2 regions of the Rhodoferax sp. EU05-FHT12H12 genome follow, and region 1 is predicted to be linked to the other one. Evidence: riboswitches for the same ligand, from Rfam matches in the RefSeq annotation. Region 1 holds a riboswitch; the other holds the start of a gene.

Region 1 (5,203 bases):
CCACCTCGTCCACCAGGATGCGGTAGGCGCGTTCGCAGATCGCGATCTTGCGCGCATACGTATCTGCCTGGCCCTGCTCGTCAAACGCCATGACCACGGCAGCCGCGCCATAGCGGCGCAACAGCTTGGCCTGGTGCTTGAAGGCGTCCACACCTTCTTTCATGCTGATGGAGTTCACCACCGCCTTGCCCTGCACGCAGCGCAGGCCGGCCTCGATCACGCTCCACTTGGAGCTGTCGATCATGATGGGCACGCGGGAAATATCGGGCTCGGACGCTATCAGGTTCAGGAAACGCACCATGGCCGCCTGGCTGTCCAGCATGGCCTCGTCCATGTTGATGTCGATGATCTGCGCACCGTTTTCCACCTGCTGGCGGGCCACGGCCAGCGCTTCCTCGAACTGGCCGTTCAGGATCATGCGGGCAAAGGCTTTGGAGCCGGTGACATTGGTGCGCTCGCCCACGTTGACGAACAGGCTGTTGCTGTCGATGGTGATGGGTTCCAGACCGGAGAGCAGCATGGGCGCTACGGTATTGATAGCTGCTTGCGCAGCATTCACGGAGGTTTGGGGCATAAAAGACTCAAATTTCTGGCAAGGCGGCTTACACCGCAACCCAGGCGCCGGTGCGCTGGGAGGCAAACAGCGCGTCGATGATGCGCATGTTCTGGATGGCGTCTTCCACGCCGTAGTGCAGTGGCTGCTCGCCGCGGATGGCCAGCGAAAAAGCATCACCCTCCAGGCTGTACTGGTCGCAGGCGGCGAAGGTTTCGGTGAGGGCGGAGGCACCACCCGGCACCTTGCCATCGTCCACAAAAATGCGTGTCTCCTGGCCCTGGGGCGCGTTGAAGGGGATTTCGATCTCCACCCGCTTCTCGGTGCCAATGGCGTGCACCCGCTGGTAGGGCGTGGTTTGCATGGACACGGTGAAATCCAGACGGCGGCCACCCCCAAAGTCCAGCAAGGCACTGAAAGTGCGGTCCACACCGAACTCCGGATCCATGTCCGCCAGCGCCATCACCCGCACCGGCTCGGCACCAAACAAGAACCGCCCCGCCACAATGGGGTAGCAGCCGATATCCATCAGCGCGCCGCCACCTTTGCTGGCGTCGTTGCGGATGTTGGTGGCATTGCGGTTGAAGTACGAGAACCACACCTGCACGGTGCGCAAATCGCCCAACGCACCGCTTTGCACCAGCTCGCGGGTGCGCAGCCACTGCGGGTGGAAGCGCACCATGAAAGCTTCCATGATGTGCACCTTGTCGGCCACCTCGCGCAGCTGTGCGGCCTCGTTGGCGTTCAGCGCAATGGGCTTCTCGCACAGCACATGTTTGCCCGCGCGCGCTGCCGCCAGCGTCATGGGCACATGCTGGTCGTTGGGCAAAGGGTTGTAAATTGCTTCGATGGCCGGGTCGGCCAGCAACGCCTCGTAGGAGCCGTAGGCTTTGGGAATGCCCAGCTTGCCAGCGGCGGCCTGGGCGCTGTCCAGCGAACGCGAGGCAATCGCCTGCACATCACACCACTGGCTGCGCATGAGCGCGGGGGTAACTTTCTCCATGCCGATTTTGGCGGTGCTCAGCACGCCCCAGGTGACTTTGTTCATGGCAATGTCTCGGCTCAAGCCGCCTCTTTGTAAAAGTAGTTGCGCTGCACACTACGCGTGGCAATCGGGTTCACCGCTTGGGCAATGGCGCCAATGTGGTCGGGTGTGGTGCCGCAGCAGCCGCCCACAATGTTGACCAACCCCTCTTCGGCGAATTCGCGCACCAGGCGGCTGGTCACATCGGGGGTCTCGTCAAAGCCGGTGTCGCTCATGGGGTTGGGCAGGCCGGCGTTGGGGTAGCAGCTGATAAACGTGTCCGGCGCCACCTTGTTCAGCTCCTGGATGTAAGGGCGCATCAGCGCCGCACCCAAGGCACAGTTCAGGCCGATGGCCAGCGGCTGGGCATGGCGCACGCTGTGCCAGAAGGCCGTCACCGTTTGGCCACTCAGGATGCGGCCGGACGCATCGGTCACGGTGCCGCTGATCAGAATGGGCAGGCGCTCGCCGCTGGCCTCGAAATACTCGTCCACCGCAAACAGCGCGGCCTTGGCGTTGAGCGTGTCAAAAATGGTTTCCACCAGGATCACGTCTGCGCCACCTTCCACCAGGGCCTTGGTCTGGTCGTAGTAGGCGGCGCGCAGCTCTTCAAAGGTCACGTTGCGCGCACCGGGGTCGTTCACATCGGGGCTGATGCTGGCGGTTTTGGGCGTGGGGCCCAGGGCGCCGCAGACAAAGCGGGGCTTGTCGGGCGTGCTGTATTTGTCGCAGGCGGCGCGGGCCAGCTTGGCAGACACGTAGTTCATCTCGACGGCCAGATCGGCCATGTCGTAGTCGGCCTGGGCCACGGTGGTGGCACCAAAGGTGTTGGTCTCGATCATGTCGGCACCGGCGGCCAGGTAGCGCTCATGGATGTCGCTGATGACATCGGGCCGCGTCAGGCTCAGCAGCTCGTTGTTGCCTTTCACATCCTTGGGAAAGTCCTTGAAGCGGTCCCCCTGACTGCCGGGGCCGGTGTAGCCCTCGCCACGGTACTGGGCTTCACCCAGCTTGAAACGCTGGATCATGGTGCCCATGGCGCCGTCGAGAATGGCGATGCGGTTTTCCAGAATGCCGGGAAGGGCTTGTGCGCGGGTGTAGGTGATGGGCTTCATTCGGCGGCTCACTGTGTGGTTTTAAACAAGTGAGCGCAGTTGGGAGTCCCAAGCCTGACCGGAGGCCTGCCTGTCTGAGGGCAGGCGCCAGCTGCAGCGCCCCTTGGGAAGGGCCGATTTTAGTTCACAAAGTGCTGGCCGTGCCGTGAGCCGGCAAAAGCAAGACCTGGTCCAGCGGCATCGGGTAGCCGACTGCATAGCCCTGTGCGTAGTGCACGCCAAAGCCGCGCAACAGGTCCAGGATGGCCAGGTTTTCGACAAACTCGGCCACGGTCGCCTTGCCCATGAGGCAGCCAATCTCGTGGATGGACTTGACCATGGCCAGGCTGACCGCGTCGGTGGCAATGTCACGCACAAACTGGCCGTCGATCTTGAGCACGTCCACCGGCAGGTTGCGCAGGTACGCAAACGAAGACAGCCCGCTGCCGAAGTCGTCCAGCGAGAGCCGGCAGCCCAGTCGGCGCAGGGTGGCAATGAAGTCCTGGGCCGCGTGCAGGTTGCCGATGGCGGCGGTTTCGGTGATCTCGAAGCACAGCTTGTGGCAGGGCATGGGCGTGGCGGCCAGGGTCTCCAGCACAAAAGCCATGAACTGGGGGTCCCCCAGCGACTGCCCCGAGAGATTGACCGAGCACTGCTCAATCTGGTCCTGGTGCGCCACCATCCATGCCAGCGCATGGCGCACCACCCAGCGGTCCACCCGGGTCGCCAGGTGGTAGCGCTCAACCGCCGGCATGAATTCGCCCGGCAGCACCAACCGCCCATTGACGTCGCGCATGCGCAGCAAAAACTCGCAGTGCAGGCCACGCACGCCCCCCCCGCCAATCGGCACGATGGGCTGGGCATAGAGCACAAAACGGTCGTTGCGCAGGGCGTTCTCAATGCGGCTCACCCACTCCATGACGCCGTAGCGCTGGGCCAGCGCCGGGTCGTCGGTGGCATAGACGTGGATGCGGCCCCGCCCCGCATCCTTGGCCACATAGCAGGCACTGTCGGCCGCCTGCAGCAGCGCGCCTACGCTTTCGCTCTGCGCATCCAGCTGCACCATGCCAATGCTCACCCCCACGCCAAAGCTTTGGTCCTGCCAGACAAAGCGGTAGCTGGCCAGGCGCTGCTGCATCTGCTCGGCCAGGCGCAGGGCCTGGGGCAGCGTCTGCTCGGTCAGCACCACGCCGAATTCGTCGCCGCCCAGGCGGCACAGGTGGTCCTGCGGACCCAGCACCTCCAAAAACAGCTGGGCCACTTGGCGCAGCAGCGCGTCGCCCGCGCCGTGGCCACAGGTGTCGTTCACCACCTTGAACTCGTCCAGGTCCAGGTAACACAACACGTGGGTCTGGGCCTGCTCACGGGTGCGGGCAAAACACTGGGCCAGCGTGGCTTCAAAGGCGCGGCGGTTGCCCAGCCCGGTCAGCTCGTCGTGCGTGGCCTGAAAGGCCATTTCGCGGCTCAGACGGCGTTGCTCGGTCACATCCCGAAAGACCAGCACCGCCCCTTGCACCACTCCTTCCGCATCGCGGATGGGGGACACCGCCGCCTCAACCAACACGCGGCCCCGCGCATGGGCCAGGCCCAGCTGCGGGTACCGCTGGGTTTGCCCCGCTGCCATGGCGCTGGCCACCACATCCAGGTCGGGCGCCAGCTCGCTACCGTCCAGCGGAAATACGGCCTGGTAGGGCCGCCCGATGGACGCCACCAGCGTGGCCCCCGTCAGGGCTTCGGCCACCGGGTTGATATAGAGCAGCAGACCCTGGGCGTTGGTGGTGATGACGGCATCGCTGATGGCATGCAGGGTGACCTGCAAGCGCTCTTTCTCTTGGTACAGCGCATCTTCGGCACGTTTCTGGCGCTCCAGAAAGCGCACCCGGTCCAGCGCTACCGCCACGTGGCCCGCCAGCGCCTGCATGAAATCGAGCTGCCAGTCCTGCGGCGGGCGCACGCCCTCGACATCGCCAAAGGTGCCCATGCCCACCACCCCCAGCCGCTCTCCGGCCAGCAGCAGGGGCACATTCACGATGGTGCGGTTGTCCAGCTGCGCCACCACCGCCTTGTTGGTACGCGGGTCGGTGCGGGCGTCATCCACCACCACCACGTGGTCTGCCGCCAGAATTTCCTCCAGCATGCGGTCCCCTGCAATCGGGATGTCCATGGTCTGGGCCATCTGGTGGCGATCCCGGTAGTCGGGGTCCGAGGTCAGCTGGCTGATGATGGACACAAAGCCGGGCCGCTCCCCCAACAGGGCCAGCCAGGCATGGGCATAGCCCAGCACCTCGTCCACCACGGGAGCCACCGCGCCCAGAATGTCTGGCAGAGTCCGGGCACGCTCCAGACGCTTGCACAGCTGCAGCAGGGCTTTGGTGGGGTGTTGCGCATCCGGGGCGCTCTGGGGGTCCGTCATGAGCGTTGAGTGTAGCCATGGGCATGCCCGACAATAAGCGCCCGGGCCGCGAAAAACCGCCACACTGCCCAACTGTTCACATTATTGATGTTTTAGGCCTCTAGCCCCCGTAGACATTG
Region 2 (5,203 bases), on a different contig from region 1:
GAGCGCATACAGCTGCTGGCGCACGCCACGCAGCTTCTCCGCACCTTCGGGCGTCTTGGGGGGGAAGAACTCCAGGCTCAGGGGAATTCGGTCGTTGGCAAACATCAGCATCTCCGTCTCACCGGCCCCGCACATGCGGGAATGGTGCTCAGCCCGCCTTGCGGGCGAAAATGAAAAATTCGCGGTTACCGTCGCCACCTTCGATGGACGAGTCGAACCACGCGGTGACCGTCAGGCCCAGTTCGGCGCAGGCCTCGCGCAGGCGCTGTTCGACGATGGCATACATGGCCGGGTCTTTGACAATCCCCCCCTTGCCCACCTGGCCCGGCTGCAGCTCAAACTGCGGCTTCACCAGGGTCAACAGGGAGCCACCCGCTTTGAGCAGGGACACAGCAGCGGGCAACACCAGTGTCTGGGAGATAAAGGACAGGTCCGCCACGAGCACGTCAAACGGCGGAGCGAACTCCGCAGGCAAGGCGGCCAGCTCTGCGTCGTCACCCTCGGAAGGAGGTTCGGCGCCGATCTCGGAGTCATCGAAATCCTCGAAGGTCTCGCCGTCTTCTTCAAGGTCAAATTGCCCCTCAGCGCCCGTACTATCTGCGTAAGCAGCTATCAAATCTGTAGCGGACAAGGTGCGTGCATTGACCCCTTCCACACACAAGACCCGGGCATCCCCGCGCAGGCTGGGGTGCAGCTGGGCGCTGCCCACGTCCACCCCCACCACCGACTGGGCGCCCGCCTGCAGCAGGCAGTCGGTGAAACCACCGGTGCTCTGCCCCACATCCAGACAACGCAAGCCCGCCACTGACAGGCCTACGTGTTTGAGCGCCGCCTCCAGCTTCAGGCCACCGCGCGACACATAACGTGCCTCGGAGTCGTCCAGCAGCTGGATGGGGGCGTCTTCGGGCACATCGTCGCCGTTTTTGACCACGCGCTTCCAGACTTCCCCGCCCACCTCCATCTTTTGCCATTGCACGCCGTCGGCGATCAGGCGCTGTGCTTGCGAGCGGGTGCTGGCCAGCCCGCGCTGTACCAGCAGTTGGTCTATACGCATGGAATCCTTGGCTTAGTAGCGGTAAGTGTCTTTTTTGTACGGACCGGCTTTGGAAACACCGATGTACGCAGCCTGCTCGTCGGTCAATTCGGTCAGCATGGCACCCACCTTCTTCAGGTGCAAACGGGCCACTTTTTCGTCCAGGTGCTTGGGCAACACGTAGACCTTGCCGGCCTTGTATTCCTTGGGCTTGGTGAACAGCTCGATTTGCGCAATGGTCTGGTTGGCAAAGCTGGACGACATCACAAAGCTGGGGTGGCCGGTGCCGCAACCCAGGTTCACCAGACGGCCCTTGGCCAGCAGGATGATGCGCTTCTCGGCCTTCTTGCCGCTCTTGGGGAAGATCACGTGGTCAACCTGGGGCTTGATCTCTTCCCACTTGCACTTGGACAGGGAGGCAACGTCAATTTCATTGTCGAAGTGACCGATGTTGCAAACGATGGCCTGGTCCTTCATCGCATCCATGTGCTTGTAAGTGATGACGTTCTTGTTGCCGGTCGTGGTCACAAAAATATCGGCCTTGTCGGCGGCATATTCCATGGTCACGACCTTGTAACCTTCCATCGCAGCCTGCAGGGCGTTGATCGGGTCAATCTCGGTCACCCACACCTGGGCGCTCAAAGCGCGCAGGGCCTGGGCGGAGCCCTTGCCCACGTCGCCGTAGCCGGCCACCAAGGCCACCTTGCCGGCGATCATCACGTCGGTGGCGCGCTTGATGCCGTCCACCAGGGATTCGCGGCAGCCGTACAGGTTGTCAAACTTGCTCTTGGTCACCGAGTCGTTCACGTTGATGGCGCGCAGGGCCAGCGTGCCCTTGGCGGACATTTCCTCCAGGCGCATCACACCCGTGGTCGTTTCTTCGGTTACGCCAATGATGTTTTTCAGGCGGCGGCTATACCAGGTGGGGTCCAGCTTGAGCTTGGCCTTGATGCTGTTGAACAGGCAAATTTCTTCGTGGCTGCCGGGCTTGGCCAACACCTTGATGTCCTTCTCGGCACGGGCACCCAAGTGCATCAACAAGGTGGCATCGCCACCGTCGTCCAGAATCATGTTGGGGCCTTCAGCCGCGGTGCCCTTCTTGCCGCTGAACTCAAAAATGCGGTGGGTGTAGTCCCAGTAGTCTTCCAGGGTCTCTCCCTTGACGGCAAACACCGGCGTGCCGGTGGCGGCAATCGCGGCGGCGGCATGGTCCTGGGTCGAGAAAATGTTGCACGAAGCCCAGCGCACATCGGCGCCCAAGGCTTTCAGCGTTTCAATCAGCACGCCAGTCTGGATGGTCATGTGCAGCGAGCCGGTGATGCGTGCACCCTTCAGGGGCTGGCTCTTGGTGAATTCCTCGCGGATGGCCATCAGACCGGGCATTTCGGTTTCGGCAATGGTCAGCTCTTTGCGCCCCCAGGCGGCCAGGCCGATGTCGGCAATCTGAAAATCTTCAGCGGCAGCCGCTGCAACTTTGGCGACGATTGTCTTGGCCACAGCGGCCTTCGATGTCTTGGGGGTCTTGGTGGGTTTCAATACAGCGCTCATGGTGTGCTCCAAACGTTCATTTGCATAAGCACTGGCGGCATGGGGGGAGTTTTCAAAACCAACTCACCGCACACGACCAGTGGGTGAGCGCCGTTGACAGGCACGGCGCAGGACGCGGCGTGTTTTCCGAGCCTCACTCGCGGCACCCACGTGGCATGGGCGGCGAGCTGCAACGCTCCTCGGAAGTGGGGGATTTTAGCGCGTTGCTGCGGAGCGCAATAGCCCCGCAGCACCAAGCCCGCAGAAAAAGGTCAAGCTTGCCTCACCGGGCCCGTGCTGCTGCCCAGCTGCAAGGCCGGCTGGCGCAGCACTTGGTAGGGGCCGTCTTGCGGGGCGCGCAATACCTGCATCACCATCTCGGCCAACGCCATGCCTGTCGTCTGCGGGGTGGGCTGCGTGACGGTGGTGACATCGAGCCCGGTGAGGAGGGTGTCTTGCGGAATATCGCCATGGACCACGACCGAGATGTCTTGCCCCACATGCAAACCGGCATCGATGAGCCCGCGGATCAGGCCCACCCCCCCGAGGTTGTTGTCCACCAACACGGCCGTGGGTTTGGGTTGCAGCGCGAGCAACCGTGCCGCCGCCTGCAAACCGCTGCGGCGGTCGTTCACGCCCCCCATGCAGTAACTCGCAGGGATGTCCACCCCGGCCGTGGCCAGAGCGTCCACAAAACCCCGGTGGCGCTGGTAGGCAAAGTTCAGCACCAGCGGTGCATGCACATACGCAATGCGGGTGTGGCCCAGCGCCAGCAAATGCTCCACCGCCAATCGGCTGCCCATGTCATTGTCAAAGTCCAGCCACGAGTAGTGGTCGCACTGCGCCGTGCGGCCATAGCCCACAAAGGGGTAGCCCTTGTCCAGCAGGTAATCCACGCGCGGGTCTTGCACCCGGGTGTTGGGCACAATCACCGCGTCCACCCGCCCGCCCCGGAACAGGCGTTCATAGATTTCCAGCTCGGTCTCGTTTTTGGCCACGGCCAGCAGCAGGTCCAGGTGGTCGCGTTCCAGCCGTTCGGCCAGGCCATCGGCCATGTCCAGGAACTGCGGGTTGCCCAGATTCTCGACGGCTGCGGAATACACAATGCCCACGGCGTCCGTGTTGCCACGCACCAGGCGGCGCGCGCCGGCGTCAGGCCGGTAACCCATGGCAGCCGCCATCTCCTGCACGCGCAGGCGGGTCTGCTCGTTCACATCGGTGTAGCCATTCAGGGCGCGGCTGACCGTGGAGGTAGACAGGCCCAAGGCCTGTGCCAGTTGCTTGATATTGGTCGTGCCACCGCTTTTTTGCATGGCGGGAGTGTAGATGCCCAAGGGATGGAATCAGTCCCTGCCGCTCCGGGCACCACGACGGCGCATCATGCCGGAGCCGCTTGCCAGCAGCGAGGGCCCTAAAATCCCCCCCTTTGCCTCAGCCGCTGCCTGCAGCCCTCCCCCTCCATGTCTTTTCTTGCCGAAACCCGCCGCCGCCGCACCTTTGCCATCATTTCTCACCCGGACGCCGGCAAGACCACGCTGACCGAAAAACTGCTGCTGTTCTCGGGCGCGATCCAGATTGCTGGCTCGGTCAAGGCGCGCAAGGCCAGCCGCCATGCCACCTCCGACTGGATGGAAATCGAAAAGCAGCGCGGCATCTCGGTGGCCTCGTCGGTGATGCAGATGGCCTACCGCGACCACGTCATCAACCTGCTGGACACCCCGGGCCACAAGGACTTCTCCGAAGACACCTACCGCGTGCTGACCGCCGTGGACTCGGCACTGATGGTGATTGACGCGGCCAACGGCGTGGAAGCGCAGACGCGCCGCCTGATCGAGGTCTGCCGCCAGCGCGATACGCCCATCATCACGTTTGTGAACAAGATGGACCGCGAAGTGCGCGAGCCGCTGGACATCCTCGACGAGATCGAACGCGAGCTGGGCATGCCCTGCGTGCCCATGACCTGGCCCGTGGGCCAGGGCAAGGCCTTTGGTGGCATCGTCAACCTGCGCACCCAGGCCATGACCGTGTTTGAGAGCGGCAGCGAACGCCGCCCGCAGGACTTTGACACCGTGTCGCTGGACAACGCCGACTCCCTGTCCCAGCGCTTTGGCCACGAGTGGACCACCGCCATGGAGAGCATGGAGCTGGCCACCGGCGCCAGCCCTGCCTGGGACCTGGAAGCCTTTTTGGCCGGCAAACAGACCCCTGTGTTCTTTGGCTCGGGTGTGAACAACTTTGGGGTGATGGAGGTGCTGGACGCATTGGTCGATCTGGCCCCCAGCCCGCAAAGCCGCACCAGTACCACGCTGGTGAACCGCCAGCCCGTGGTGAAAGAAGTGCAGCCCGAAGACGAGGCCTTCAGTGGCGTGGTGTTCAAGGTGCAGGCCAATATGGACGCCAACCACCGCGACCGCATTGCCTTTGTGCGCATGGCCAGTGGCAAATACACACCGGGCATGAAACTCAAGGTCATGCGCACCGCCAAAGAGCTGCGCCCCACGTCGGTGGTGACCTTCATGAGCCAGCGCCGCGAGGCGGTGGAAGAGGCCTACGCGGGCGACATCGTGGGCTTTACCACCCACGGCGGCGTGCAGCTGGGCGACACGATCACCGATGGCAGCGTGAACCTGATGTACACCGGCC

What was found. Region 1 has a riboswitch for S-adenosylhomocysteine ahead of AC3WS7_RS16350 (homocysteine S-methyltransferase family protein). Riboswitches for the same ligand answer to the same signal wherever they lie in the genome.
Region 2: linked by a shared signal. The riboswitch ahead of ahcY (adenosylhomocysteinase) and the one ahead of AC3WS7_RS16350 (homocysteine S-methyltransferase family protein) in region 1 are both predicted to bind S-adenosylhomocysteine.

Annotation. Positions count from the first base shown of each region.
Region 1 is NZ_JBYTDI010000006.1:97,965-103,167, reverse strand. It holds gene metH (methionine synthase) at 1-574, opposite strand, end outside; gene AC3WS7_RS16355 (Gfo/Idh/MocA family protein) at 603-1,601, opposite strand; gene AC3WS7_RS16350 (homocysteine S-methyltransferase family protein) at 1,616-2,692, opposite strand; S-adenosyl-L-homocysteine riboswitch at 2,717-2,803, opposite strand; gene AC3WS7_RS16345 (EAL domain-containing protein) at 2,817-5,084, opposite strand.
Region 2 is NZ_JBYTDI010000003.1:236,510-241,712, reverse strand. It holds gene metF (methylenetetrahydrofolate reductase [NAD(P)H]) at 1-105, opposite strand, end outside; gene AC3WS7_RS10515 (TlyA family RNA methyltransferase) at 149-1,054, opposite strand; gene ahcY (adenosylhomocysteinase) at 1,067-2,581, opposite strand; S-adenosyl-L-homocysteine riboswitch at 2,660-2,768, opposite strand; gene AC3WS7_RS10505 (LacI family DNA-binding transcriptional regulator) at 2,833-3,873, opposite strand; gene AC3WS7_RS10500 (peptide chain release factor 3) at 4,021-5,203, shown strand, end outside.